Regions from separate parts of the Mesorhizobium sp. M0833 genome, predicted to be linked through region 1. Evidence: predicted binding sites of a transcription regulator. Region 1 holds the regulator's gene; each other region holds the start of a gene.
The links. The regulator PhoB, encoded in region 1, activates phosphate uptake and scavenging genes when phosphate is short. The targets are predictions, from matches to a motif close to TGTCATNNANCTGTCAT.
Positions count from the first base shown of each region.

Region 2: the regulator PhoB is predicted to act here: its motif matches at 4,127-4,143, upstream of phnC (phosphonate ABC transporter ATP-binding protein).
Region 3: the regulator PhoB is predicted to act here: its motif matches at 3,244-3,260, upstream of olsB (l-ornithine N(alpha)-acyltransferase).
Region 4: the regulator PhoB is predicted to act here: its motif matches at 2,654-2,670, upstream of ugpB (sn-glycerol-3-phosphate ABC transporter substrate-binding protein UgpB).

Region 1 is NZ_JAMYOQ010000002.1:27,973-35,288, forward strand. Features, by position in the region: gene NKH98_RS02220 (ATP-binding cassette domain-containing protein) at 6-806, opposite strand; gene NKH98_RS02225 (sugar ABC transporter permease) at 822-2,186, opposite strand; gene xylF (D-xylose ABC transporter substrate-binding protein) at 2,329-3,369, opposite strand; gene NKH98_RS02235 (ROK family protein) at 3,655-4,899, shown strand; gene phoB (phosphate regulon transcriptional regulator PhoB) at 4,909-5,598, opposite strand; gene phoU (phosphate signaling complex protein PhoU) at 5,615-6,322, opposite strand; gene pstB (phosphate ABC transporter ATP-binding protein PstB) at 6,355-7,158, opposite strand; gene pstA (phosphate ABC transporter permease PstA) at 7,155-7,316, opposite strand, start outside.
Region 2 is NZ_JAMYOQ010000003.1:326,521-333,836, reverse strand. Features, by position in the region: gene phnE (phosphonate ABC transporter, permease protein PhnE) at 1-1,123, opposite strand, end outside; gene phnE (phosphonate ABC transporter, permease protein PhnE) at 1,190-2,146, opposite strand; gene phnD (phosphonate ABC transporter substrate-binding protein) at 2,200-3,108, opposite strand; gene phnC (phosphonate ABC transporter ATP-binding protein) at 3,197-4,045, opposite strand; gene NKH98_RS05680 (DapH/DapD/GlmU-related protein) at 4,266-4,883, opposite strand; gene phnL (phosphonate C-P lyase system protein PhnL) at 4,880-5,587, opposite strand; gene phnK (phosphonate C-P lyase system protein PhnK) at 5,799-6,575, opposite strand; gene NKH98_RS05665 (alpha-D-ribose 1-methylphosphonate 5-phosphate C-P-lyase PhnJ) at 6,572-7,316, opposite strand, start outside.
Region 3 is NZ_JAMYOQ010000003.1:267,159-274,474, forward strand. Features, by position in the region: gene acuI (acrylyl-CoA reductase (NADPH)) at 1-802, shown strand, start outside; gene NKH98_RS05400 (hybrid sensor histidine kinase/response regulator) at 886-3,174, shown strand; gene olsB (l-ornithine N(alpha)-acyltransferase) at 3,324-4,199, shown strand; gene grpE (nucleotide exchange factor GrpE) at 4,295-4,930, opposite strand; gene NKH98_RS05415 (hypothetical protein) at 5,169-5,369, shown strand; gene NKH98_RS05420 (fatty acid desaturase) at 5,495-6,517, shown strand; gene NKH98_RS05425 (DJ-1/PfpI family protein) at 6,668-7,288, opposite strand.
Region 4 is NZ_JAMYOQ010000014.1:66,126-73,441, forward strand. Features, by position in the region: gene tlpA (thiol:disulfide interchange protein TlpA) at 1-5, shown strand, start outside; gene NKH98_RS17625 (bifunctional diguanylate cyclase/phosphodiesterase) at 8-2,440, opposite strand; gene ugpB (sn-glycerol-3-phosphate ABC transporter substrate-binding protein UgpB) at 2,733-4,043, shown strand; gene ugpA (sn-glycerol-3-phosphate ABC transporter permease UgpA) at 4,125-5,009, shown strand; gene ugpE (sn-glycerol-3-phosphate ABC transporter permease UgpE) at 5,018-5,866, shown strand; gene ugpC (sn-glycerol-3-phosphate ABC transporter ATP-binding protein UgpC) at 5,874-6,941, shown strand; gene NKH98_RS17650 (ABC transporter ATP-binding protein) at 6,964-7,316, opposite strand, start outside.

The DNA.
Region 1 (7,316 bases):
CTCGTTCATGCGGCGATCTTCAGCGCGCCCGGCCCCGGAATGGCGCCGGGTGGGCACTTGCCAAGGATGATCATGCCGAGCACTTCGTCCTGGGTGACGTCGGTTGTGCGCGCCGTGCCGACAACCCGACCGTTCTTCATGACGCAGACACGGTCGGCAAGCTCGAACACGTCGTGAATATCATGGCTGATCAGGAAGATGCCGATGCCGTCGGCCTTGAGCTGCTTGACCAGTTCGCCGACCTGCGCCGTCTCCTGCGGCCCGAGTGCCGCCGTCGGCTCGTCCATGATCAGGATGCGAGCATTGAACAGGATGGCGCGGGCGATCGCCACCGACTGCCGCTGGCCGCCCGAAAGCTTTACCACCGGCTCCTTGAAACGTTGGAAACGCGGATTGAGCCTGCCCATCACCTTGCGCGCCTCGGCCTCCATGGCGACGTCGTCGAGCGTACCCCAGCCGGTCATCAGCTCGCGGCCGAGAAACAGGTTGGCGGCCGCATCGACATTGTCGGCCAGCGCCAGCGTCTGATAGATCGTCTCGATGCCGTACTTCTTGGCGTCGCGGGGGTTGGAGATCGAAGCCTCCTCGCCATTGACGAAAATCTGGCCCGCATCGCGCTTGTAGGCGCCGGACAGGATTTTTATCAACGTCGATTTGCCGGCACCGTTGTGGCCGAGCAAAGCCATCACCTCGCCCGGGAAAAGATCGACCGAGGCATCGTCGACGGCGCGAATGCCGCCGAAGGCGATCGAGATGCTGCGCATGTCGATCAGCGGCGTGCCCGTGGGAGCGGTCTTGTCGGCCATGATCGTTCCTCCTCCCTAAATGCGTTTGCGATAGACGGTATCGAGCCAGACCGCGAGCACCAGCACGGCGCCGACGACGATGCTCTGAAGCGGTGAATCGATGCCGAGCAGCACCATGCCGGACTGCAGTGACTGCATCAAAAGTGCGCCGAGCATGGCGCCGAGCACCGTGCCGGAGCCGCCTGCAAGTGACGTGCCGCCGATGACCGCGGCGGCGATGACCAGCAGTTCGTCTAGCGTGCCCAGCGCATTGGTCGACGAGTTCTGCCTGGCTGACGAGATCGCCGCGGCGATCGTCGCCAGCACGCCCATGATCATGAACACCTTCATGGTCACCCAACGCGTGTTGATACCGGCAAGGTTGGCGGCTTCCGGATTGCCGCCGATGGCGAAGACATAGCGGCCGAAACGGGTACGCTTGGTGATGAAGGTCATGATCAGCCCGACGGCCACAGCCATCAGCACGGGTATGGCGATGCCATGGGCGATGAACAGCCCGCCTTCGGGAACCGTTATATTGTTGGCCGCCGCGTATCTGTTCACGATGCCGACTGGCCAAGGATAGGAATTGGCGAGCCATATGGCGCCCATGATGACAGCGCAGGTGAGGACACCGAGGAACGTCTCGGCCCAGATCGGGCGCAACGGAAAGCGGAACCGCTTGCGCTGCACCCGCCCGTTGAGCAGCATGAACACAACCGCCAGGCACGCGATAATTCCGACGATCCAGCTCCATCGCGCGCCGATCGAACCCGCCGGCCCACCGCCCATCAGCTGGAACGTGGCATCAAGCGGCGCAATCGTCTGACCGCTGGCGACCCACCATGCGGCACCCCGCCAGACCAGAAGGCCGCCCAGCGTCACGATGAAGGCCGGCACCTCGAGATAAGCGATGATGTATCCCTGGAACGCTCCGATAAGAAGGCCGAGCGCCAGGCCAATGGCCAGCGCCAGGATCCAGATCCAGGGGTTGCCGAGTTGCAGACCGATCATTCGCACCAAGAAATGCACCTGCGCAAAGCCCATGACCACGCCAATCAGGCCTTCGGCGGAACCGACCGACAGGTCGATATTGCGCATGACGATAACCAGCACCATTCCGGCGGCCATTATGGCCACGGCGGAAGTCTGCACCGAGAGGTTCCAGAGATTGCGTGGCGTCAGGAAGGTCCGGCTGTCGAAGTCGAACGGATTGACGCCGAGCCGTACGCTGGAAACGACATGCAGCCCGATCCAGATGACCAACAGCGCGCCGATCATGCCGGGCATACGGGTGTCGATCTCGGTTGCCTTGAGAAACCGGGCAACGATGCCGAGCTCGGATTCCCGCGCCCGGTCTGCCGTGCTGTCGACCGGCGTGTTGGAAGTCGTGTCGGTCATCATGTTTCTCCCGCCGGGTTGCCGTCTGCCGCGGATGCCGGAAGCAGCCTAGAAGTTATCCGCCGGAAGCGGAAAAACAATTCTTTTTGAAAAAACGCCGCGGCGAGCGGCCGCGGCGTTCGGGCTTCTCGGAAACGTCGGCTCAGTTGCAGACCGCAACAGTGCCAGCCGCCACACCGGCGCAGACCTCTTCTTTCTTGATCCAGCCGGCGTCGATGACGACGTTGAGGTTATCCTTGGTGATGGCGACCGGAGTCAGGAACAGCGACTTGACCGTGTTGCCGCCGGGCGTGGTGAAATCCTTCACGCCGGCAATGTCGGTCATCTGCTTGCCGTCGGCAAGCTGCGAGGCGATCTCGGCGGCGTTCTTACCGAGCTCGCGCGCGTCCTTCCACACCGACACGGTCTGTGTGCCAAGCGCGATGCGGTTCAGTGCGGCGTGGTCGCCGTCCTGGCCCGAGACCGGAACCGATCCGGCCAGCCCTTGCGCCGTCAGCGCGGCGACGACGCCACCGGCGGTGCCGTCATTGGCCGCGACCACGGCATCGACCTTGTTGTCGTTGGCGGTCAGGAACTGTTCCATGTTCTTCTGAGCGTTGGCCGGCAGCCAGCCGTCCGTATAGGCCTCGCCGACATTCTTGATCTTGCCGCTGTCGATGGCCTCCTTCAGCACCTCCATCGAACCGGCAAACAGGAAATCGGCATTCGGATCGGAACCCGAACCCTTGATGAAGACGTAATTGCCTTCCGGCTTCACCTTGAAGACTTCGCGGGCCTGCATGCGGCCGACTTCCTTGTTGTCGAAGGTCAGATAGAACACGTCCTTGTTCTCGATCAGCCGGTCATAGCCGACGACCGGGATGCCTTCGTCCAGTGCCTTCTGCACGGCCGGCCCGATGGCCGAGGCATCCTGTGCGAGGATGATCAGCGCATTGGCACCCTGCGAGATCAGGCTCTCGACGTCGGTGAGCTGCTTGCCGGGGTTGGACTGTGCGTCGGCAGAAATATACTTGTCGCCGGCGGCCTCGATGGCCGCCTTCATTGCGGCCTCGTCGGTCTTCCAGCGCTCTTCCTGGAAGTTCGACCAGGAAACGCCGATGACCTTGTCTTTCGCCTGCGCCACCGACCCCAGCGCCAGCGTGATGGCGACACCCGCCAGAATGGCGGTCGTGAATTTCTTCATCATATCCTCCCTGCGCCGCGTACGGCGTGACCAATTGGCTCAAAGACCAGCTTAGAAGCTCTAATTTTTTCGAGCCTCGAAAAAATACTGGCCCGATCTCCGGCTGCTGTCAACATCGATTGTGATGGATTTTGATGACTCTGCGAGTTTTTTCGAGCGTCGGAATAAACGATGACAGCGCCACCTGCATCTGACACTATTTGCCGCATCTGACACTATTTGTCGGACATTACCGACGGCTTCCGGTTCATGAGCGGCCGCGGCAACCGGGAGGAAAGCAAAACGATGTCCGTCGGAATCCGCCACGACGATTTGCGCCGGCGCAACCGGGCGATGGTGATCTCGGCGGTGCGCCGGGCTGGCCAGCCATCGCGTACGGAGATCGCAGCCACCACCGGCCTCAGTCATTCGACCATATCGGCGATCTCCTCCGACCTGATACGGGAAGGCATCCTCGCCGAGAGCAAGGCAAGTGAGCCCGTTTCGTTGAAACGCGGTCGTCCGCAGGTCGGCCTCGCCCTCAACCCGGAAGCGGCGGCGGTGCTGACCGTGGTGTTGTCACTGAATTTCCTGTCGGCCGCCATTATCGACTATGCGGGACAGGTGGTCGCCGAGGAACAGCGCCGGCTGGACACGCTGACCATGCCGCGCGACGAGCTGACCCGCGAATGCATGGCCATCGTCCGGCGCCGGCTTGAGGACCCAGACCTTGACGTCCGCAGTGTCGCCCGCATCGCCCTGGCGATTCAGGGCATTACCGACTCCCCTGCACGCGCCATGCTGTGGTCGCCGATCACGCCGCAGACGGACATCGCCTTTGCCGACATGCTGGAGGACGAATTCGGCATCCCGGCCACGGTGGAGAACGACTGCAATATGATGGCGGTGGCTTTGCGCTGGCGCAATCCGGATCGCTATCGCGACGACTTCATCGCCATCCTGCTTTCGCATGGCATCGGTATGGGGCTTGTGCTGAAGGGCGAACTGTTCACCGGGACGCATTCCTCGGGCGGCGAATTTGGCCACATGATCCATCGTCCGGGCGGCGCGCTCTGCCGTTGCGGGCGGCGCGGCTGCATCGAAGCCTATGCCGGCAACTATGCCATCTGGCGCAACGCCAGGCAGATGAGCGAAGACAGCGAACCTATCGCCGACGTCAGCGACGCCGACATGCGCGCGCTGGCCGCCCGCGCGCGCGAGAAGGATGGGCCGGAACGCGAGGCCTACCGCAAGGCCGGCGAAGCGCTGGGTTTCGGTCTCGGCTCGCTGTTCGCGCTGATCGATCCGGCACCGGTCGCGATGGTCGGCGCCAGTGCCGCTGCCTTCGATCTGATCGAGCCGGCCTTGCGCAAGGCAATCGCCCAGACCGCCGGCGGCCAGCACTCGGGCTCGATCTCCTTCGATACCGAGCCGAACGAATTGCCGCTGATCCGCGAAGGCTGCGCGATGCGGGCGTTAAGCTTCGTCGACCAGGAGATTTTCGCGCCGGGCGCGCAAATGAGGCCCGGCGTCAGAAAGAACGTCGCCTGACCAGGCGGGTCAATCTTCCCTGATCGCATAGCCGGCACCGCGGATGGTGCGGATGACATCCGGCATGCGGCCGTTATTGACGGCTTTGCGCAGCCGCCCGACATGGACGTCGACGGTGCGTTCGTCGATATAGATCGTCTCGCCCCAGACATTATCGAGCAACTGGCTACGCGAGAAGACGCGGCCCGGATGCCGCATCATGAACTCGAGCAGCCGGAATTCGGTCGGCCCGAGTCGGATCTCGCTCTTCTTGCGATAGACCCTGTGCGATTCGCGATCGAGCACGATGTCGCCGACCTTCAGCACGCTGGACAGCACTTCCGGCTTGGCGCGCCGCAGCAGCGCCTTGACCCTGGCCATGAATTCCGGCGTCGAAAACGGTTTGACGAGATAGTCGTCGGCGCCGGTCGAAAGACCGCGCACCCGATCGCTCTCCTCGCCGCGCGCGGTCAGCATGATGATCGGCAGCCGCTCGGTTTCGGGGCGCACGCGCAACCGGCGGCAGAGCTCGATGCCGGAAACCGCCGGTATCATCCAGTCGAGCACCAGAAGGTCGGGCACATTCTCCTGCAAACGGATCTCGGCTTCGTCGCCGCGTGTCACCACCTCGACCTGGTAGCCTTCGGATTCGAGATTGTAGCGGAGCAGCACGCCCAACGGCTCCTCGTCCTCCACCACCATTATGCGTGGTGCGATCATCGGCTGGGCACCCCCATCATGTCACCGGCGCCGACATTGTCGTTTCGTCCTGCTTCGGACGATTGACCGGCAATTGTTCGCCGGTCAGCACATAATACGCATTTTCGGCGATGTTGGTGACATGGTCGCCGATCCGCTCGAGATTCTTGGCGCAGAACAGCAGATGCGTGCAAGCAGTGATGTTGCGCGGATCTTCCATCATGTAGGTTAACAGCTCGCGGAACACGGACGTGTATTTGACGTCGATACGCTCGTCGGCGGCGCGCAGCTTGGCCAAGGCGGCCGCATCGCCTGCAGCATACTCCTCGATGACGCCCTGCACCTGGATGAGCACTAGCTGCGCCATCGCATCGATGGAATGCGATAGGTCGCGCGGCGTGACGCTGAGGCCGACCGCGCTCACACGCTTGGCGATATTCTTGGCAAGGTCGCCGATGCGTTCGAGGTCGCCGGCCATGCGGATCGCTCCGACGACATGGCGCAGATCGTGAGCCATTGGCTGGCGCTTGGCGATCAGGGTGATGGCGCGATCGTCCAGTTCGCGTTGACGCGCATCCATGATGGCGTCGTCGGAGACGACGCGTTGCGCCAGCACGTTGTCGGAATTCAACAGGGCCTTGGTCGCCCCGCCGACCATCGAACCGGCGAGGTCGGCCATGTCGCGGATCAGCTTGCTGATCTGCTCGAGATCCTCGTCGAAAGAAGCGACTGTGTGTTCGCCCATGGTCCTGTCCTCATATGCATGATCGGAACGGCTCAGCCGAAGCGGCCGGTGATGTAGTCCTGCGTGCGCTTCTCGCGGGGCGACGTGAATATCTTCTCGGTCCGGTCGAACTCGACCAGTTCACCCAGATACATGAAGGCGGTCTGGCGCGACACGCGCGCCGCTTGCTGCATATTGTGGGTGACGATGACGATCGTGTAGTCGGCTTGCAATTCGTCGATCAGTTCCTCGATCTTGGCCGTCGACAGCGGGTCGAGGGCCGAAGCCGGTTCGTCGAGGAGAATGACTTCCGGCTTCACTGCCACGGTGCGGGCAATGCAGAGCCGCTGCTGCTGGCCGCCGGACAGGCTCAAGCCGCTGGCGTTTAGCTTGTCCTTGACCTCGCTCCACAGCGCGGCCCGCTTCAACGCTTGCTCGACGCGGCCGTCCATCTCGGACTTGCCGAGATTCTCGTAGAGCCTGACGCCGAAGGCTATGTTCTCGTAGATCGACATCGGGAACGGCGTCGGCTTCTGGAACACCATGCCGATCTTTGTCCTGAGGAGGTTGAGATCCTGCGACCGGTCGAGAATGTTCTTGCCGTCAAGCAGCACCTGGCCCTCGGCGGTCTGTTTCGGGTAGAGCTCGTAGATGCGGTTGAAGACGCGCAGCAGCGTCGATTTCCCGCAACCCGAAGGGCCGATGAAGGCCGTGACGCTGCGCTCGGGCAGCGACAGGCTGATGTCTTTCAGCGCCTTGCTCTGGCCGTAGTAGAAGTTGAGGTTCTTGACCTCGATCTTCGTCTTCTCGGTGACCGTTTCGGTCATCGTCATGTCCGGGGACAACATCTGTGTCATCTGTCCTCTCTGCGTCCGGTAAGGCTGCGGGCGAGGATGCTCAAGCCCAGAACCGTCAGGGTGATTATGAGTGCGCCGGTCCACGCCAGTTGCTGCCATTCCTCGTAAGGGCTGAGAGCGAACTGGAAGATGGTCACCGGCAGGCTGGCCATCGGCGC
Region 2 (7,316 bases), on a different contig from region 1:
GGCTGATGAAGACCGGGATCACTTCCGGCAGCACGCCATAGCGCTGCACCAGCAAGCCGTTGGCGCCGGTCGACTGGATGCCCTCGCGCGGCTTGTCGTCGATGTTCTCGAGGCCTTCCGAATAGACTTTGCCGAGCGTGCCGATCTCGGTGAAGAAGATCGCGGCGCTGCCGGCCAGAGGGCCGGGGCCGAAGGCGCGGGTGAAGAACAGCGCCCAGATCAGCATGTCGACCGATCGCATGAAATCGAAGAAGCGCTTGAGCATCTGGCTAAGCAGGCCGCTCGGGGTGATGTTGCGGGCGGCGAAAAAGGCGAGCGGGAAGGCAACGATGCCGCCGAGCAAGGTGCCGAGAAATGCCATGACGATGGTCTGGAACAGCTTCGTCCAGACGTCGCCATGCTGCCACTGGGCGTTGTTCCAGATATTATCGGCGGCCAGCGCAATGTTCGATGTGCCCGGCTTGAGCTGGGGTCCGGACATCAGCAACGAGACCACCTCGCCGGGCGATTTGCCGAAGAAGGGCGAGCGTGTGTCGAAGACGAAATTCGCCCAGCCGAGAAAGCGCTTGCGGACCTTGACGCGATCGACGGTTATGCGAACCTCGCCGGCAAAGCCCATCCGGGCGACGATTTCATCGTCATGCGCGGTGATCCAGTCCGGCACCGGGCCGGTTATCACCGGCTTGCCGCTGGTCAACGACACCGGCACCGCCTGGCCATTGGCGACAAGCGTTGCCTCGGCCTTGTCGAAGGTGACGGATTTGGCTCGGCCGTCGATCAGAACGGTGTAGGAGCCGTTGGCATTGGCGATGACCCAGTCGGGATGCGGGTCTTCGCCAAGTGCAGAAAAACGTGGGTATTTGGGTGTGATCTGAGGCTGATCGAGACGGAATTCCGGCTGCAGATCGTAGCTGATCCATTGCGTCAGGAAGAGCGGCAGGCGCTCCCAGTGCGATTGCCTCAACACTTGCGGCAGGCTGAAGAACCACAAGGCATAGACGAGGTAGAGCAGGATGCCGGCGAACAGCACCAGCGGGCCGAAGCGTTTGTACAAGGGCCGTCGGAACACTTGGGGAAAGCGCTCCTCTATCGCCTGCATCTCATCGGCGGTCATCGCGGTCATGGGCAGTCTTCTTGTTGATTTGCCAAGATCTTTTCCAAAAACCGGAATCCACTTTTTGGATCATGGTCAGGCGCTCATCATAAATGCCTGCTCGCCGACGAGCTTGCGACGAAGCCAGGCGGAGAACTGGTCGACGAGGAAGATGGTGGTAAACAACAGCAGCACCAGTGCCAGCGTCTTGGCGCCAAAGCCGCGTGAGATGGAGAGCTTCAGCTCCTCGCCGATGCCGCCTCCGCCGACCGCGCCGATGATGGTCGAGATACGGACATTGATCTCGATCCTGAGCAGCGCGTAGGACATGAAATTGGGCAGCACCTGTGGCAGGCCGGCGAAGCGCACGCGCTCGAACCAGTTGGCGCCGACCGCGCGCAGGCCTTCATCGGCGCGCATGTCGATGTTTTCGTTGATCTCGTAAAAGAGCTTACCGAGGGCGCCGATCGAATGCAGGCCGATGGCGATGATGGCCGCGACCGGGCCAGTCGAGAGGATGGCTGCGAACAGGCCGGCAATGACGATCTCGGGGAAGGCGCGAAGCAGTTCCATGAAGCGCTTGACGACGAGCCTGAGCACCGGACTGGGTGTCAAATTGCGCGCGGCGATGAACGAGAACGGCACCGCAAAGACGAAGCCGATGAAAGTGGAAACCAGCGCCACGTTGAGCGTGGTGAGCATCAGCTCGAAATATTCGGGTAGGTAAAAACCGCCCCAGAGATAGACGCGGCCAAGCGGGAAGTTGAACTCCTGGCTGCCCTTGTCGTGCGGCGATGCGATGTCGAACAGCGCCCGCCAGACGTCGTTCCAGTCTTTGGGAACAAGCCAGCTAAGGAAATCCAGTATGTGCGGCAGCCGATCGAAGAAATGTCCGGCATTGGCCTCGTCGGCAAACCACATGGCTGTGCACATGGCGATAAGCAGCAAACCGATGCCGAGCGCCGTGTAGAACCGGCGCAAGGACGTCTGCCGTCGCCAGGAGTCGGCTGTCCGCCGGGTCGCGTCTGAACGGATCGTGGCTGAGATGGTCATGATCGGGCATGCAAAAAGGGCGGCGCTGGTAAGGCCGCCCTTTGCAACTGCATTCAGCCGCCGATCGCGGCTTTGCGGGCTTCGACGATGACGCTGTAGAAGTCGGGCTTCACCGGAACGTAGCCGGTGAAATCGCCGCCTTCGATGGCCTCGAAGCAAGGCTTGTCCTTGGCCGGCAGACTGGTGAAGAAGTTGGCGAGCTTGGCGCTCATATCGCCACCGAGCGCGGTGCGCACGACCAGCGGGCCGTTCGGGATCAGGCCGGAGCGCCAGACTTCGACGAAGTCGTTGGGGTCGACGGCGCCCTTGGCGACTTCCTTGTGGAAGGTGCCGGAGGTGTAGCCGTTCTTGAAGTCGCCGATGCCCGAAGAATCGTCAACCGCCACGTCGACCTTGCCGTCGCGGACGGCGAGAAGGTTGTTCTCATGGCCGCCATTGAACTGTGTCGAGGCGAAGAAGGTTTCGTTCGAAGCGCCGGTGTCCTTCGGGATCTGGGTCAGCGGGATCAGGTAGCCCGAGGTCGAATCCGGGTCGGCATAGCCGAGCTTTTTGCCCTTGGCCGATTTGATGTCGGTGATGCCGGACGACTTCAGAGCGAGCCCGATCGAATAATAGCCGGTCGCGCCGTCGGTCTGCTGGGTGGTGAGGATCGGGGTCACGGCGTTCGGATCCTTGAGGTAGACGCTGGCATAGCCTGACGCGCCAAGCTCGGCGAAATCGAGGGTGCCGCCGAGCAGGCCCTGGATCACGCCGTCATAGTCGGCGGCCGGGAACAGCGAGACCTTCTCGAAGCCGAATTCGGACTTCAGGTGATCGGCGAGGCACTGAAAGTTGCGCAGCCGGTCCGCTTCATTTTCACCACCAAGGATGCCGATGCGGAATTCCTTGATATCCTGGGCGTGAGCGGCACTTGTTGCGATGGCGAGCAATGAAACCGCGCCAAAAACCATCTTCCTGAACATTATCTCTCTCCTGTTGGTTCCGGCTTCGCGCCGGAGCGTTCGAACTTTTGACGAGTGCCTTTGACGCGGGCGGGCGATCAGGCCGTTCTCAGTAGCCAGGGAATACGGGCTCGAGCGGTCCGGCGGATGCCGCGATTTTCTGTTTGATGGCGACGCTGGTCGAGGTGATGGCCTCGGAGATTTCGCCGCCATTGCTGTCGGCGCCGTAGACCATGCGCACGGCCTCGCGGTTGAGGTCTTCGGGCGGGCCGTCGAAGACAACCTTGCCGGCGGCCATGCCGATGATACGGTTGCAATAGTTGCGGGCCGTATCAAGCGTATGCAGATTTGTGATGACGGTGATGCCTTCGCGCAAATTGATGTCCTGCAGCGAATCCATCACCACCTTGGCGTTGAGCGGATCGAGCGAGGCGATCGGCTCGTCCGCCAACAGCACCTTCGGCTGCTGCATCATGGCACGCGCAATAGCAACGCGCTGCTGCTGGCCGCCGGAAAGCGTGCCGGCGGGCTGCAGTACGGTGCGGGCGATGTCGAGACGCTCAAGGGCGGCAACAGCCTCGGCGCATTCACTGCGCGAGAACATGCCGAACAGGTTGGACAGCGTCGAGCGGTGGTTGAGCCGGCCGAGCAGCACATTGGTCAGCACGTCCAGGCGCGGCACCAGATTGAACTGCTGGAAGATCATGGCGCAGTCGCGCTGCCATCGCCGGAGCGGCGAGCCGCGCAACCCGGAGACTTCGACGCCGTCGAACAGGATGGATCCCTGGCTGGGATCGATGAGGCGGTTGATCATGCGCAGAAGCGTCGATTTGCCGGCGCCGGAACGGCCGATGATGCCGACCATCTGACCGTGCGGGATCGCGATGTCGACATTGCTGACGGCGGTGTTCTTGCCGAACCGGCGGGTGACGCCGCGGATTTCGAGCGTAGCTGACATGGTGCAGGCTCCAGTCCAATCGCAATTGAAGGTCTGTTGACCCTCGCTAGCGCAGCCGCATGAACCTGCGGTGTCGGAACGATGTCAGTTTTGTTACTGCCCACAGCCTGGAGCGGCGCGGCCAATCCAGCACGAGAGGCTCGAATGGTGAATGGTGACAAGAAAGGCTTTCCTGAGCCTCGAAACCTGTCCGCTGCCCCCATTCACCATTTCACGACCCTTAGCCGCCATACTTCTCCAGGAAGGCCTCCGCCGACAGTTCCCGAAAATCCTCGAGCGCGGCGCGCAGCCGAGCGTGGTCCCAGTCCCACCAGGCGAGCGCCTGGTAGCGCTCCGCGGTGCGGCGGTCGAAGCGTTCGCGGATCGGCTTGGCCGGTACGCCGGCGACGATGGTGTAGGGCGCGACGTCCTTCGACACCACCGCGCCGGCGCCGACCGCCGCGCCGTCACCGACGGTGATGCCGGGCAGGACAGTCGAGCCGTGGCCGAGCCAGGTGTCGTGGCCGATGGTGACGCGCTTGGCGCGGCGCTGGGCGAAGAATTCGCTCTCGTGCTCGGCGTCGTCCCAATAGTCCGAGGCGCGATAGGTGAAATGGTGCAGCGTCGGCCGCCAGGTCGGGTGGTTGGTGGCGTTGATGCGCACATTGGCGGCGATGTTGGCGAATTTGCCGATCGTCGCGCACCAGACGCCGCAGTCTTGCATCATGTGGGAATAGTCGCCCAACGCACTTTCCGAAATCCGGCAGCGCTCGGCGATCTCGGTCCAGCGGCCAAGCGTCGAGTTCTCGACTTGCGCCGTCTCGTGGATCAGCGGTGCCTCCGACAGTTTCCTGGTCATGCGGCGATTTTCCCGGCGGCGAAGGCGGTCACGTCGATGATACGGTTGGCCACCGCCTCGCGCACGTCGTGGTCGTGGAAGATGCCGAGCAAAGCGACGCCCGCGGCCTTCTTGGCGGCGATCAGGGAAATCACCACGTCGCGGTTTCTGGCGTCGAGCGAAGCGGTCGGCTCGTCGAGCAGCAGGATCGGATGCTCGGTGATGAAGCCGCGCGCGATGTTGACGCGCTGCTGTTCGCCGCCGGAGAACGTCGCCGGCGGCAGCGCCCAGAGTTTTTCCGGCAGGTTCAGCTGCGCCAGCAAGGCACGTGCCTTGCCGCGCGCGACCTCACGCTCCTCGCCGCGCTCGACCAGCGGCTCGGCGACGACATCGAGCGCCGAGACACGCGGCACGGTGCGCAGGAACTGGCTGACATAGCCGATGGTAAGCCGGCGCACGGCAAGCACGGTGCGCGGGCTGGCAGTTGCGAGATCGATCAGCCCGCCCTCGTGCTGGACGATGATCTGGCCTTCGTCGGCGGCATAATTGCCGTAGAGCATTTTCAGGATCGAGCTCTTGCCGGCGCCGGACGGGCCGCCGAGCACCGAGCATTCGCCGGCCCTGATCGCGAACGAGACGCCGGTGACCACCGGCAGTTTGATGCCGTCGCGCAGATGCATGGTGAAGCTTTTGGCGACGTCGGAGACAACGAGCGGGGTTGCCATCAGAGGGTTCTCCAATCGTCATTCGTCTGCGGGCCAACACCCCCCTCTGGCCTGCCGGCCATCTCCCCCTCAGGGGGGGAGATTGGCTGTCGCATTCGGTTTCGCCATTCTCCTGTGTCGCAGAACGGGCGCGACATAAAAGCTGCTGATCTCCCCCCTTGAGGGGGAGATGGCCGGAAGGCCAGAGGGGGGTACGCCGGAGCAATCATCGTCACACCTGCAGAATCGAGGAGACAAGCAGCTGGGTATAAGGGGCGCGCGGATCGTCGAGGACGCGGTCGGTGAGGCCGCTTTCGACGACGCGGCCGTCCTTCATCACCATCATGCGTTGCGACAGCAGACGTGCCACCGCAAGGTCGTGGGTGACGACGATGGCCGCCAGGCCGAGGTCGGTGACCAGCCCGCGCAGCAGATCGAGCAGGCGCGCCTGCACCGAGACGTCGAGGCCGCCGGTCGGCTCGTCCATGAACACCAGCCGCGGCCCGGTGACGAGGTTGCGGGCGATCTGCAGGCGCTGGCGCATGCCGCCGGAAAAGGCGCGCGGCTCGTCGTCGATGCGGTCCTCGTCGATCTCGACGCGCGACAGCCAGTCGACCGCCGTGGCTCGGATTTTTCCGTAGTGGCGGTCGCCGACCGCCATCAGCCGCTCGCCGACATTGGCGCCGGCCGACACCGTCATGCGCAGCCCGTCGGCGGGGTTCTGGTGGACAAAGCCCCAGTCGGTGCGCATCAAAAAGCGGCGCTCGGCCTCGCTCATGCGGTAGAGCTCGCGGAATTGGCCATCGCGCATGCGGTAGCTGGCGGTGCCGGAGCTGGGCAGTAGCCTTGTCGACAGGCAGTTGAGCAAAGTGGTCTTGCCGGAACCGGATTCGCCGACCACCGCCAGCACTTCACCCGGCCACAGATCGAAGGTGACGTTCTCGCAGCCGACGCGCGAGCCGTAGAATTTGGACAGCGCAGAGACGCGCAGCAGCGGTTCGTCGGTCATTGCGCCGGCTCCGTTTTTTCCAGGGCAAGAGGGGTTTCAGGCGCAAGGTGGCCGCGATGGCCTTGCTCGCGCCGCTTCTCGCAATGGTCGGTGTCTGAACAAACGAACATGTGGCCGCCATGGTCGTCGAGGATAACTTCGTCAAGATAGACGTTCTCGGCCGCGCACAGTGCGCAGGGCTGGTCGAAGGTCTGCACCTCGAACGGATGGTCCTCGAAGTCGAGGCTGACCACGTCGGTGAAGGGCGGCAGTGCATAAATGCGCTTTTCGCGGCCGGCGCCGAACAATTGCAAAGCCGGCGAACGGTGCATTTTCGGATTGTCGAATTTCGGCGTCGGCGACGGGTCCATCACATAGCGGCCCTCGACCTTGACCGGATAGGCATAGGTGGTGGCGATGCGGCCATGTTTGGCGATGTCCTCGTAAAGCTTCACATGGATGAGGCCGTATTCTTCCAGCGCGTGCATCTTGCGTGTTTCGGTTTCGCGCGGTTCGAGGAAGCGCAAAGGTTCGGGGATCGGCACCTGATAGACCAGCACCTGACCCGCGCTCAGCGGATGCTCGGGGATGCGGTGGCGAGTCTGGATGATGGTCGCCTTCGCCGTCTCAGTGGTGACAGCGACATTGGCGACCTTCTTGAAGAAGGCGCGGATCGAGACGGCATTGGTGGTGTCGTCGGCGCCCTGGTCGATGACCTTGAGTACATCATCCGGGCCGATGATCGAAGCGGTGACCTGCACA
Region 3 (7,316 bases), on a different contig from region 1:
GCTGGTGCCGGGCATCGATTTCGCCGGCACCGTCATCTTGTCCTCCAATCCTGACTGGCGCAAGGGTGACAAGGTCATATTGAACGGCTGGGGCGTCGGCGAGACGCATTTCGGCGCCTTTGCAGGGCGCGCCCGCGTCAAGGGCGACTGGCTGGTGCCGCTGCCGGACGGAATGAGCCCGCATGATGCGATGGCGATCGGCACCGCCGGCTACACCGCCATGCTTTGCGTCATCGCGCTGGAGCGCCACGGCATCGTGCCCGATCGCGGCCCGGTGGTGGTGACCGGCGCTGTTGGTGGCGTCGGCTCGGTCGCGATCTCGATCCTGTCCAGCCTCGGCTATCATGTCATCGCCTCAACCGGCCGCGCTGCCGAAAGCCCCTATCTGATCGACCTCGGCGCCGCGGAAGTGATTTCACGCGACGAGCTTGCCCAGCCGGCAAAACCGCTCGCCAAGGAACGCTGGGCCGGCGGCGTCGATGCCGTCGGCAGCCACACGCTGGCCAACGTTCTGTCGATGACCTCCTATGGCGGCACCGTCGCCGCTTGCGGCCTCGCCGGCGGCATGGACCTGCCGGCCAGCGTCGCCCCCTTCATCCTGCGCGGTGTCTCGCTGCTCGGCATCGATTCGGTGATGGCACCCAAGGCGGTCCGCCTCGAGGCCTGGCGCCGCATCGGCACCGATCTCGATCACGCAAAGCTTGCCAGTCTGTCGACGAGCATCGGCTTCGACGGCATCATCGGCGCCGCGCATGACATCGTCGAGGGCAAGATCCGCGGCCGTGTGGTGGTGGACATGTGAGCCCCGGGGAAAAAGAGCGCGACCGCTAAAATTCGAACGATCAATCACAACCTTCGATAAGCTCTGTCTGGCAGGAGTTCCGTATGATTGCGGAACCCGGCATCAGAGCGGCGGAACCAGCCGAACGGGCCGACGGGACGGCCCCCGAGGCGCCAGGACGGCAGCTTGTCGCCGCGCCACCGCTGGCGCCGGAATTACCCGACGCCAACCGCGAACGCCTGTCCTTCCTGACGCTGGTCGCCATTGTCGTGCTGGCGGGCCTGTCGCATTTGACCGGAGCGCCGATCTTCATCACCATCGGCCTTTTGGCGACAGCCATGGCCGGGCTCGCCATGCATCTGCGCAACAGGCGCACCGAGCGCCGCGCAGTGGCCCTGCTCGATGCGACCACCGCCCGCAGCCGCGCTGAAATCGAGACGCTGGCCGACCGCATGTGGGAGATGCAGGAGAGCGAGGAGCGCTTTCGCGGTCTGATCGATGCACTGGGCGATCTCGTCGTCCACCGCGACCGCGACGGCCACATTGTCTACGCCAACAAGGTTTTCGCCGACCTTGTCGAAACCGACCAGCGCGAGCTGGCCGGCAAGACCCTGGCCGAATTAGGCATCGATGTCGGCATCGTCCCCGACGCCGCCTTTTCCGACCATGAGTGCCTGAGTTCCACCGACGTCGCCATTCGCACGCCGGACGGTCCACGCTGGTTCTCTTGGATCGAGCTGTCGGTGCGCGACAAGGACAGCGGCGCCGTTTCGCATCGCGCCATCGCCCGCGACATCACCGCCCGCAAGCGCGCCGAATCCTCGCTGATCACCGCCCGCGAGCGGGCCGAATATGCGAGCCAGGCCAAATCACGCTTCCTCGCCACCGTCAGCCACGAGATCCGCACGCCGATGAACGGCATCATGGGCATGGCCCGGCTTCTCGCCGACACCAGCCTTTCACCCGAGCAGCGGACCTATGTCGGCGCCATCTCGACCTCGGCCAGCGCGCTGCTGGCGCTGATCGAGGACCTGCTCGACTACTCCAAGATCGAGGCAGGCCGCTTCGATCCCGAACCGCAGCCGATGTCGGTGCGTGAGATCGCCGACAATGTCGTCGAGCTTTTGGCGGCGCGCGCTTTTGCCAAGGATATCGGCCTCGGCTGTCATGTCGAACCCGACGTGCCGCAGTTGATCACCGCCGACCCCGGCAGGGTCAGGCAGGTGCTGCTCAACCTCATCGGCAACGCCGTCAAGTTCACCGACAGCGGCGGTGTCCTGGCAAGCATCGCCCGCGTCCGCACCGAAACCACCGACCGCATCCGCTTCACCATCACCGACACCGGCCCCGGTCTGCGCGAGGAGGACATGGAGCGCATCTTCGAGGACTTTGAACAGGCTGACGGCACCTCGACCCGTGCGCATGGCGGTGCCGGCCTCGGTCTTGCCATTTCCAAGCGCCTGGTGACCGCCATGGGCGGCACCATCTCTGTTTCGAGCCGCCTTGGCCAGGGATCTGAATTCGTCTTCGAGATTCCCGCTATTTCCGCCGTCGAGGCGCCGCAGATCCGCGAGAACCCGCTGTCGGGCCGGCATGCGGTGATCGTGTCGAAGAACCCGGTCGAGGCCGAAGCCATCGCCCGCACCATTCGCGCCAATGGCGGCACGGTCGATCTGGCCACCGCCGCCGCCCAGGCCACCGCTTTCGCCGAGGGCTGTGACGTGCTGCTGATCGATGCTGCCATGGAGCAAAGCGACGGCAGGCTGCTCAGGCGCCTGCGCCAGAGCGGATTTGCCGAGTGCGAGGCAGTGACGCTGATCGCGCCGACCGACCGCGGCATGCTTGGCGAGTTCCGTGCCAATGGTTACGCCACCTTCCTGGCGAGGCCGGTGCGCGGCGAGACACTGCTGCGCGTGCTTTTGACCAGCCATGCACCGGTCATCGCCGAGCCGCAACTGCAAAGGCGCGGCGCGCAGGCCGGGCATGCCATTGGCGCCCGCCAGCAGGGCCTGTCGGTGCTGATCGCCGAGGACAACGACATCAATGCCATGCTGGCCCGCGCCACGCTGCTGAAGGCCGGGCATCGCGTGAAAGTGGTCGGCAACGGCAAGGCCGCGGTCGAGGCGGTCATCAGCACCGGCCACAAGCACCGCTACGACGTGGTGCTGATGGACTTGCACATGCCTGTCATGGACGGCCTGGACGCCATCGCCGCCATCCGCCGCCATGAGGAGGAGACCGCGGTGCCGCCGGTGCCGATCATGGTGCTGTCGGCCGACAGCCAGGAAAAGACCCGCCATGCCGTGCTCGCTCACGGTGCCAGCGGCTTCGTCACCAAGCCGCTCGACCCCGATGCCCTGGTTCATGCCGTCGAGGGGCAAGTGGCCGCCTGAGGCACAACATAGACGGTTGATAGATTACCCAGCCGACGAAGTATTGCCCGCAGAGCCGTATCACGGTACTGTCACAATCCTGTTGCACCTACACCGTATCCCCGTGCCAAGAGGGATGGCTCGAAGGAGAATCACTCGTGCATACAGTCATGCCGGAATGTGATGCTCGGCCGAACGCCAGCGGGCCTTTGCTCGTCGGCCGGAACGCCGATGCCGTCATAAAAGGCGCATCGCTCGGCCGCATCGGCAATCTCGAAGTGCGGCTCGCCCGCAACGAGGCCGAGATCGCTGCCGCGCAGGAAGTGCGCTACCGGGTGTTCTACGACGAGCTTGGTGCCAGGAAGGACCTGTTCCAGATGCAGGACCGCCGCGATGCCGATCGCTTCGATCCCCTCTGCGATCATCTGCTTGTGTTCGATACTTCGCTTTCCGGCCCCGAGCATCGCCGCATCGTCGGCACCTACCGCCTGCTGCGGCAGGAGATTGCCGCGGCGGCCGGCGGCTTCTATTCCGAAGGCGAATTCGAGCTGACCAAGCTGATCGCGCGGCATCCCGGCCAGCGTTTCCTCGAGCTCGGCCGCTCCTGTGTTCTGCCGGAATACCGCTCGAAGCGCACCATCGAGGCGCTGTGGCAAGGCATCTGGGCCTATATCAACCATTACGGCATCGGCGTGATGACCGGATGCGCGTCGTTCCACGGCACCGTGCCGGCGGCACATGCGGAGGCGCTGACCTATCTTGCCCACCACTGCCGGACGAATTCATCCTGGGACGTGCGCGCCGTCGCCGGGCGCTATTGTTCCATGGACCTGATGCCGATCGAGGCCGTCAACACCAAGGCGGCGATCGCCGCGATGCCGCCGCTGGTCAAGGGCTATCTGCGCGTCGGCGCGCGCATCGGCGACGGCTGCGTCATCGACCGTGAATTCTCGACGGTCGACGTGTTCGTGGTGATGCCGGTCAAGGAGATCGGTGCCCGCTACGTCAATTATTATGGCGGAGAAGCGCAGCGGTTTGCTGCCTGAGTAGGGCAGTAGGGGAGAGAAGGTAACGGCCGGAGTAGGCAATTGCTCTACTTTATCCGACGTAGCGTTAATCCCTGATCCCCTACTCCCCTAACCTACGCATCCTTCTCAGCTTGCTCATTCACCGGCCCCGGCTCCACCGGCGCTTCGCTCGCCACATGCTTGGGGCCGCCCTTGGCGACGCCGACCATGGCCGGCCGCAGCACACGCTCGCCGATCGAATAGCCGGGCTGCACGACCTGCACGACCGTGTTGGCCGGTACGTCGGGATTGGGCACCTCGAACATCGCCTGGTGGAAATTCGGATCGAATTTCTCGCCCTCAGGCTCAAGCTTCTTCACGCCGTGACGTTCCAGCGCCGACAGCATGGCGCGCTCGGTGATCTCGACGCCGTCGATCAGCGCCTTGAAACCGGCATCGCCCGAAGCCTTGGCCTCCTCCGGGATGGCATCCAGAGCACGGCGCAGATTGTCTGACACTGAAAGCATGTCGCGGGCAAAGTTGGCAACCGCATAGGCACGCGCATCGTGGACGTCGCGGGCGGTGCGGCGGCGCAAATTCTCCATGTCGGCCGCGACGCGCAGCGCGCGATCCTTCAGCTCTTCGTTTTCCTTCAGAAGCCGCACAAGCGCTTCATAGTCGCTGTCGACGCCGCTTTCCCTTGGCTCCGCGGCAGCCTCGGTCTTCTCGGCTTCATCGGGCGCGCGTTCGTCTTTTGCCTGGTCGCTCATCGCCGTTTCCCGTCATTTTCGAATGGTGTGGATTTGCGCCCGATATCGAGGTTTAGCGGCCAAAAATCAAGGGGCAAGCGCTACTGCAGCCGCTGTCGCGGCTTGATGGCGGACAGCGCAACCTTTCGAGTTTAATTCAAACTTTACCATACCGGACGGCTTTGCTTGCCAGGCTACTACAATGCGGGAACCATTTCTCTCCTGGAAGAGTTTCGAAGCCGACACAGGATTTTGGAAGATGTCCCGCACCAATGGCGAAAAGCGCGATGGGCTCGCCCTCGATATCCGGCGCCAGCTCGGCAATGAGACCACCAAGCGCTTCCTGCGCACCCTGCCGGCATTCCGCACGGAGACGGATATTCCCGACCGTCTGAAGAAATTGCTCGACCGCCTGGATGGCATCGAAACCAACATGGTCGGAGGCGGACGCCGTCGATAGGTGCCGTTGCCGGCGACGCGCCCGGCGACTGTGGCCGGAATTCGTCGCATCGCGCGACATTTACCCGCAGTAACTTTGCGTGATCTTCGTCTTGCGGCAGCGCCCTGCTCCGCCTATGTTTCATGATGAACATGATTTCCCCCGAAGCTGTGGCAAACAGCAAGCGCGCCTGGTTGAAAATCCTGTCGCGCTATAAAAAGCCCGACAGGCGTCGCAGCGCCGTCGAACTCGCCATCACCCTTATTCCCTTCGCCACGCTGTGGGCACTGTCCTCGGCCGCCTATGCCTATGGCCATTGGTGGGGTCTGGTCCTCATCCTTCCGGCCGCCGGCTTTCTGGTGCGGATCTTCATGATCCAGCACGATTGCGGTCACGGCTCCTTCTTTGCCAATCGCTATGCCGACGACTGGATCGGCCGTGTGCTTGGCGTGCTAACGCTGACGCCCTACGATTGCTGGCGCCGCGCCCACGCAACCCATCACGCCAGCGCCGGCAATCTCGACGAGCGCGGCACCGGCGACATCAAGACACTGACCGTCGCTGAATATCGGCAACTGTCGTGGCGAGGCCGGCTCGCCTATCGCCTCTATCGCCATCCGCTGGTGATGTTCGGCCTTGGCCCGATATGGATTTTCATGTTCGAGCAGAGACTGCCCTTGGGCATGATGCGGGGCGGCCTCACACCCTGGGTGTCGTCGATGTCCACCAACCTCGCCGTCGCGGTCATCGCCGCTCTGCTCATCTGGTTCGTTGGCCCCGGCGCGTTCCTGGTCGTGCATCTGCCGATCGTCATCCTCGCCGGATCGGCCGGCATCTGGCTGTTCTATGTCCAGCATCAGTTCGAGGAGACGGAGTGGACAAAGGACTCAGAGTGGGAATTCCAGCACGCTGCCCTGCACGGTTCGTCCTATTACGACCTGCCGCCGGTGCTGAACTGGATCACCGGCAATATCGGCGTCCACCACGTGCACCACCTCTCGGCCAAGGTGCCGTGCTACCGGCTTCCGGAAGTGCTGAGGGACTATCCGGAGCTGCGTGAGATCGGCCGCGTCACACTCCTCGACAGCCTGCGCTGCGTCAAGCTGGCGCTGTGGGACGAGAGCCGCAGCAAGCTGGTATCGTTCCGCGAAGCGCGGATCCCCGTGTAGGCGCACCGCCGCACCTAAAGCGCGTCGCGCTCGACCGGCCTCATGCGACGCGCTTTAGGTTCTTGTTTATGCATGCCGTTATCGCAAAACCGCTGAACACACTTTTGCGCGACATGCGTTAGGGGTGCGGCAGGCTCCAAAATTCCGAGCTTAAGCCGCCTGGCGTTGGTCGCGCATCAGGATCTCGCCCTGGCGGATCTCGGTGCCCAGCACTTTCAGGCATTCGCGCATGAAGGCGGCAAGGCCCGGCCAGCCCTTGGCCGACACCAGATTGCCATCGACATGGGCGCCGGTCGGCGCAACATCGATATAGATGCCGCCGGCCAGCGTGACTTCCGGTTCGCAATATTGCAGTGCCGCGACTTCGCGGCCGCGCACTACGCCGTCGACTGCGATCAGGATCTGCACGCCGTGGCAGATGGTGAAGATCGGCTTTCCCGTCTCATGGAAATGCCGCACCAGCGCCTGCACGCGTTTGTCGATGCGGATATATTCCGGCCCGCGCCCGCCCGCCGCGTAGACGGCATCGTAGTCGGCGGGATTGACCTCGGAAAACGTCTTGTTGAGGATGTAGTCGTGGCCGAGCTTTTCCGTATAGGTCTGGTGGCTCTCGAAGTCGTGCAGCGAGGTCTTCAGGATATCGCCGGCCTTTTTGTCGGGGCAAACGACATGGACCGTGTGGCCGACCGCATGCATGGCCTGTTCAAAGACGAAAATCTCGTACTCCTCGCTGAACTCGCCAACGAGCATCAATATCTTCTTGCCAGCCATACCCGGTTCCTCCCTTGTGGCCACATTT
Region 4 (7,316 bases), on a different contig from region 1:
GATAGGCTCAGACCGTGCGCAGGCGCGGCTTGAGCACGGCAATGCTTGCGCCGCGTCGGCTGGCTGTGCGGATTGCCGGAGCAGCCACGCCCGTCAGTTCGCCGAACGTCTCGATCGGAGCCGGTTTGCCGAGGTAATAGCCTTGCCCGATCTCGCAAGCCTCGGCATCCAGGAACTGCAATTCACCCGGCGTCTCGATGCCCTCCGCAAGGACCGGTAGGCCGAGACCGCGTCCAAGCCCCAGCACGGCGCGGACGATCGCCGCGAACTGGGCGTTCTTGTCGACCGATTTGATGAACGAGCCGTCGATCTTGATCTTGTCGAAAGGAAAGGCGCTAAGGTTGGACAGCGAAGAGTAGCCGGTGCCAAAATCGTCCATCGCTACATGCACGCCAAGCGCCTTGACCTGCCTCAACGCCGCCAGCGCGCGGGGCATATCCTTCACCAGGGCTGTTTCGGTGATCTCCAGTTCCAGCCTGCCGGGTGCCAGGCCGGACCTCGCCAGTGCGTCATGCACCTTGCGGCTGAAGTTCGGATTGTGAAGCTGCACGGCGGAGACGTTGACGGCGACCATCAGCGGATTTGTCCAGCGAGCAGCATCGTTACAAGCCGTCGTCAGCACCCAGTCGCCGATCTGGGCGATCGCGCCACTGTCCTCGGCCACGGGGATGAAAACAGCCGGAGAAATATCACCCCGCTCAGGGTGCTGCCACCGGACCAGGGCTTCGAAGCCGATCATCCTGCCGCCGCGGATTTCCTTCTGAGGCTGGTAGACGAGGTGGAACTCCTTGCGGGCGATGGCCTGGCGCAATTCATGCTCCATCACGCGCTTGTCGCGGGCCGCGGTGCCCATGGCTATCTCGAAAAACCGGTAAGTGTCCCTGCCTTCGGTTTTGGCGCGATGGAGTGCCGTGTCGGCGTGGCTGATCAGGCCGGCCTGGTCTTCGGCATCCAGCGGAAAGAAGGCGATGCCGATGCTGGCCGAGACGAGGCCGGAGCCGACCGAAACCCTGTTTTCCTCGCGGATCGCCGCCAGCAAGTCCTCGGCTATCCGGCCTGCGGCCAGGGGGTCGGGGAGGTTCGGAGCTATGATGGCAAATTCGTCGCCGCCGAGACGCGCGAGCATCTGTCCGTGGCGCGGAATGCCGGAAATGCAGTGCGCGAGCTTCTGCAGCATCGCGTCACCGGCGCTGTGGCCGTAGAGGTCGTTGACTTGCTTGAACCGGTCGAGGTCAAGCAGCAGGAGCGCCAGATATCCATCCTTGCCGCCACGATCCATCGAGGCGAATTCCGCTTCCAGCCGGGAAGAAAAGCTCCGCCGATTGGCAAGCCCGGTAAGCGGATCGAAATGCGCGAGGCGGAGGATCTCTTCTTCTGCCTTCTTGCGCTCACGGATGTCGCGAACGGCAAGCACCGTATGAGGCCTGCCGCAGTAGGTGATCTTCCTGGCGATCAGCTCGACAGGAATTCTCGCGCCGTCGCTGCCCCTTAATGTCGCTTCCTGCGCCTGTTCGCCGAAGCCGGACATAGCGGCTGTGCTCTGTCCGTCGAAAAGCTCGCCGAGTTGCATCGTGTTCAGGGTGGCTGTCGCTGTTCCGGTCAGCTTCGCCATACTGTCATTGGCACTGACGATGCGGGTGCCATCGCAAACGATCAGACCTTCCACCGCCGCATTGGCGAGATCGTGCATGCGCTCGGCCTCGAGCTTCTGGTGGCGAAAGCGCAGATCGATCCACAGCGCGGCACCTGACAGCACAAGGATTACAAGGCTGGCGACCGCTGCGGCAAAGGCCTGGGAAATGGGCTCGATGGAATGTTCGGATATTTCAATCGAGGAATCCGGAATGATCGACACCGCGGCCATCGCGATGAAATGCAAGCTGCAAATGGCCAGCGTCAAAAGCGCGGCGCCGCCGAGAGTCGCGAGCGCTGACGGGCGGCGCAAGACGACCAGGAGCGCCAGTGCCGCAAGGGTCACGCCGGCCAGAAGCGATATCGCGACAAGGAGCAGGTTCCATACGACCCGGCCTTCGACCTCGAAAGCGGCCATGCCGATGTAGTGCATCGTCGCGATGGCGCCGCCGAGAATGGCGCCACCGACGAGGAAATGGTCGATGCCGCGCCGCAAGGTGGCGACCCACATCCCAAGCGCGGTCAGGATGACGGCGGCGGCAAGCGAAAAGGCGGATAATCCCGGATTGTATGCGTTCGGTATTCCCGGCGTAAAGGCGGTCATGGCGATGAAATGCGTCGCCCATATGCCGAACCCGGTCGAGGCCGCGGCGATCATCAGCCAGACAAGCCGGTTTCGCTCGGTCGATCGGCCGACATGCTTAAGGAGATTAACCGCAGAGAAACAAGAAATTCCACAGACGAGTGCGGCGAGCGCAACCAGTCTCAGGTCGTGCTGATTTACGATACAATTATAGACCGTCAGCATCCTGGTTCACTCGGTCAAAACTAACAGGGAGGTGTGACGGATTAGCTCTTGGAGATTTTAACGAATAGTTAACCCGTAGGCCATGAGGCGGGTCTTTTCGGGGGAAAACCGATGCCGCTGCGCCAAAAAAGGCGGTGATGTCGTTTCTGACGCCCGGTTTCGGTAGCGAGTGCACTTTAGGAAGGAATGGAGTTCATTGATCGGCAACAAAACCGTTGTCCGATTGTCATCAGCGCCACATATTGGCTTTGCGGAGGTGCCCCTTTCGCCAATGACAAACGGGAGATGAAACATGAAGTTCTTCGGCTTTGCGGCCGGTATCGCCGCCACCGTGACCCTGCTTTCCACCACCTCCGCCTTCGCCGTCACGCAGATCAGCTGGTGGCACGCCATGACCGGCGCCAACGCCGAGGTCGTCGCCAAGATCTCCAAGGATTTCAACGCCAGCCAGAGCGAATATGAGCTCGTTCCGGTGTTCAAGGGCACCTATCCGGAGACGCTGAATGCCGGCATCGCTGCCTTTCGTGCCGGGCAAGCGCCCGATATCCTCCAGGTGTTCGACGTCGGCACCGGCGTGATGATGGCGGCCGAGGGTGCGATAAAGCCGGTGGCCGATGTGATGACCGGCGCCGGGATGACTTTCGACAAGAGCCAGTATCTGCCCGGCATCGTCGGCTATTATTCCAAGCCGGACGGCACCATGCTGTCCTTCCCCTACAACTCCTCCTCGCCGATCCTCTACTACAACAAGGACATCTTCCAGAAGGCAGGCCTCGACGTGAACAATCCGCCCAAGACCTGGAACGAGGTTTGGGAAGCCGCCAAGAAGATCAAAACGAGCGGCGCCGCTTCTTGCGGCTATACCTCGACCTGGCTGACCTGGATTCATCTGGAGAATTTCGCGGCGTGGAATGACGTGCCTTGGGCCACCCAGCAGAACGGCCTGGCCGGCGGCGATATCGAACTCAAGATCAATGCGCCGATTTTCGTCAACCACTTCCAGGCGCTCGCCGACCTGGCCAAGGACGGCACGTTCAAATATGGCGGCCGCACCTCCGAAGCCAAGCAGATATTCCTCGCCGGCGAATGCGGCATCTTCACCGAATCGTCGGGCGGCCTCGGCGATATCGTCAAGTCCGGCATGAACTATGGCATCGGCCAGCTTCCCTACGACAGTGACGCCAAGGGTGCTCCGCAGAACACGACGCCGGGCGGTGCCAGCCTATGGGTGTTCGGCAACAAGTCGGACGAGGAATACAAGGGCGTTGCCGCCTTCTTTGCCTATCTGTCCAAGACTGATGTGCAGGAATACCTGCACCAGAAGTCGGGATACCTGCCTGTGACGCTCGCCGCGTACGAGGCGACCAAGAAATCAGGCTTCTATGACAAGAACCCCGGCCGCGAGACACCCATCCTGCAGATGATCGGCAAGTCGCCGACCGACAATTCGAAGGGCGTGCGCCTGCCGAATCTGCCGCAGGTGCGCGATATCCAGAACGAGGAGCTGGAGAAGATGCTGGCCGGCCAGCAAACCGCCCAGCAGGCGCTCGACAATGCGGTCGCGCGCGGCAACGCCGCGATCAAGGAAGCCCTGGACAACTAACGAGATCGTCTCGGTCAGTCGGTTGGAATATCGCCCACGCGAGCGCGCGTGGGCGATGCCTGGATAGCGAGGGAAATCAGCCTGTCTCCACGCGTCGTCTTTCCCAACAAGATCCTGCCCTACCTGCTGGTGGCGCCACAGCTCGCCATCACCCTGGTTTTCTTCTACTGGCCGGCCGGTCAGGCGCTTTACCAGTCGATGCTCAGGCAAGACCCGTTCGGGCTGAAGAGCAGGTTCGTCTGGTTTGCCAATTTCCGGAAGGTGCTGGCCGATCCGGCCTACCTCAACTCGATCAAGGTTACGGTGGTGTTCTCGCTTGCGACCGCGATCGTTGCCATGGTTGTGGCCCTGCTGCTCGCGGTCATGGCCGAGAAGGCCGTGCGCGGCAAAGGCCTCTACCGCACACTGTTGATATGGCCTTATGCTGTGGCGCCCGCGATTGCCGGCATGCTGTGGCTGTTTCTGTTCAACCCTTCGATAGGCTCGTTGGCCTATTTGCTGAGAAGCCTCGGCATTGCCTGGGACCCACTGCTCAACGGCACCCACGCCATGATCCTGCTGGTGTCGGCGGCTGCCTGGAAGCAGATCAGCTACAATTTCCTGTTCTTCGTCGCCGGCCTGCAGGCGGTGCCGAAAACGCTGATCGAAGCGGCGGCCATGGACGGCGCCGGCGAAACCAAGCGCTTCTGGACCATCGTCTTCCCGCTGCTTGCGCCGACAACCTTTTTCCTGCTGGTCGTCAACACCGTCTATGCCCTGTTCGACACGTTCGGCATCGTTCATGCCGTCACCGGCGGCGGGCCGGGCAAGACGACCGAGACGCTGGTCTACAAGGTCTACAATGACGGCTTCGTCAATCTGATCCTGGGCGACTCGGCGGCGCAGTCGGTCATCCTGATGGCCATCGTCATCGCGCTCACAGCGATCCAGTTCCGCTATGTGGAACGCAAAGTCCACTACGGCTGAGGGCAGCGATGATCGGCCAGTCCTCGCTCCGCACCTTCATCGCCCATGCCGTGCTCATCCTCGGCATATTGATCGTGGCTTTTCCGATCTACTACACCTTCGTGGCCTCGACGCACACGCTGCAAACGATCCTCAGGCCGCCGCTGCCGCTCTTGCCGGGCAGCCAGCTATGGAACAACTACAGTGAGGCGCTGTTCGGCGGCATCGGCCGTATCGGCGGGGTCAGCGTCGGCAGGCTGCTCCTCAACACCACGATCATGGCGCTCGGCGTTGCGGTCGGAAAGATCTTCATCTCGATCCTGTCGGCCTACGCGATCGTGTTCTTTCGCTTTCCGCTGCGCATGACCTTCTTCTGGCTGATCTTCATCACCTTGATGCTTCCAGTCGAGGTGCGCATCCTGCCGACCTACAAGGTGATGGTCGATCTCGGCATGATCGACACCTATGCCGGCCTGATCGTCCCGCTGATCGCCTCGGCCACCGCAACGCTGCTGTTTCGCCAGTTCTTCATGACCATACCGGGCGAATTGGTCGAGGCGGCGCGTGTCGACGGTGCCGGGCCATGGCGCTTCTTCTTTGATATCCTCCTGCCGCTGTCGCGGACAAACATCGCCGCGCTGTTCGTGATCCTCTTCATCTATGGCTGGACGCAGTATCTTTGGCCGCTGCTCGTCACCAACAGCAGCGACATGAACACCATCGTCATCGCGCTGAGAAAGATGGTTTCCTTCGCCGATGCCGACACCCAATGGCACCTCGTGATGGTCACGGCAATGCTGGCTATCGTGCCGCCGATTCTCGTCGTGGTGATGATGCAACGCTGGTTCGTGCGCGGCCTGGTCGAATCCGAAAAGTGAGACTCTGATGGCGACCGTCGATCTGAAGGACGTGAAGAAGGTCTATCCCAGCGGCGTCGAAGCCGTGAAGGGCGTCTCCATCGCCATTCCCGACAAGGAGCTTTGCGTGCTGGTCGGCCCGTCAGGTTGCGGCAAGTCCACGCTGCTGAGGATGATCGCCGGGTTGGAGACCATTTCGGCCGGTACAGTCGCCATCGACGGCAAGGTGGTCAACGCCATCGGCCCGACCGAGCGCGACATCACCATGGTGTTCCAGAATTACGCGCTCTACCCACATATGAAGGTCTATGACAACATGGCCTATGGCCTGCGCAACCGCGGCACGCCGAAGGACGAGATCGATAGCAGGGTACGCTCGACGGCCAAGGTGCTGGAGCTTTCGGCGCTGCTCGACCGGCGCCCGCGCGAGCTTTCAGGCGGTCAGCGCCAGCGCGTCGCCATGGGTCGCGCCATCGTGCGCAACCCGAAGGTCTTCCTGTTCGACGAACCACTGTCCAACCTCGATGCGAAATTGCGCGGGCAGATGCGCATCGAGATCAAGAATCTGCAGCGCTCGCTTGGCGTCACCTCGGTTTATGTCACGCACGACCAGCTTGAGGCGATGACGCTGGCCGACATCCTCGTCGTCATGAACGCCGGACTGGTCGAGCAGACCGGCGCGCCGCTTGATGTGTACGAGAAACCGGCCTCGACCTTCGTCGCTTCGTTCATAGGCGCACCGCCGATGAATCTGCTGGCGCTCACAGGGGCCTCCCCAAGCTTGGTATTGGCCGACGGTACGGTGATTGGCTTGGCGCCTCGACAGGGCAAGGCGGTGACACTGGGCTTTCGTCCGGAGGACGCCGATATCACCTTCGCGGCAGAGGCGCCGGCCGGCGCGCTCGCGCTGCCGGCGACAGTGGAAGCGGTCGAACCGGTCGGTGCCGAAAGCTTTCTCCATTGCGTGGCAGCCGGCAGCCGCATCGTGGTGCGCGTCTCAGGCCGCGCCAGCGCCAAGCCAGGCGACCGATTGCGCGTCGTGGCCAGGTCCGAAAAGCTGCATTGGTTCGATCAAGCGGGCAAACGGGTCGATTGAAATCGGCCTTGCGCAAAACCGTTCAGGCAAACACATGCGCCTTGCCCGACACGGTCAGCCGCACGATCTCGCCGACGGCCGGCGCGTCCATGCCCGGCTTGCGCAGGATCAATGGTGTGTTGCCGATGGCGGCCGCGTCGGGCGGATCGGGACTGTTCAAGAGACGCACGGCGATGGTGCACATCGAGCCGGCGAATTCGGATTCCGTGACCTCGCCGAACAGCATGTCCGGCGTGCCCGACATGCCTTCACGCGAGGTTCGTTTCAGCAGCACCTGCTCGGGCCGCAGCATGATGCGGGCGATGTCGCGCCGCTCGGTGCTGTCGACGGCGATGCTGCCGAGCGGCGAGGTGGCGAAGCCATCGGCGATCCTGG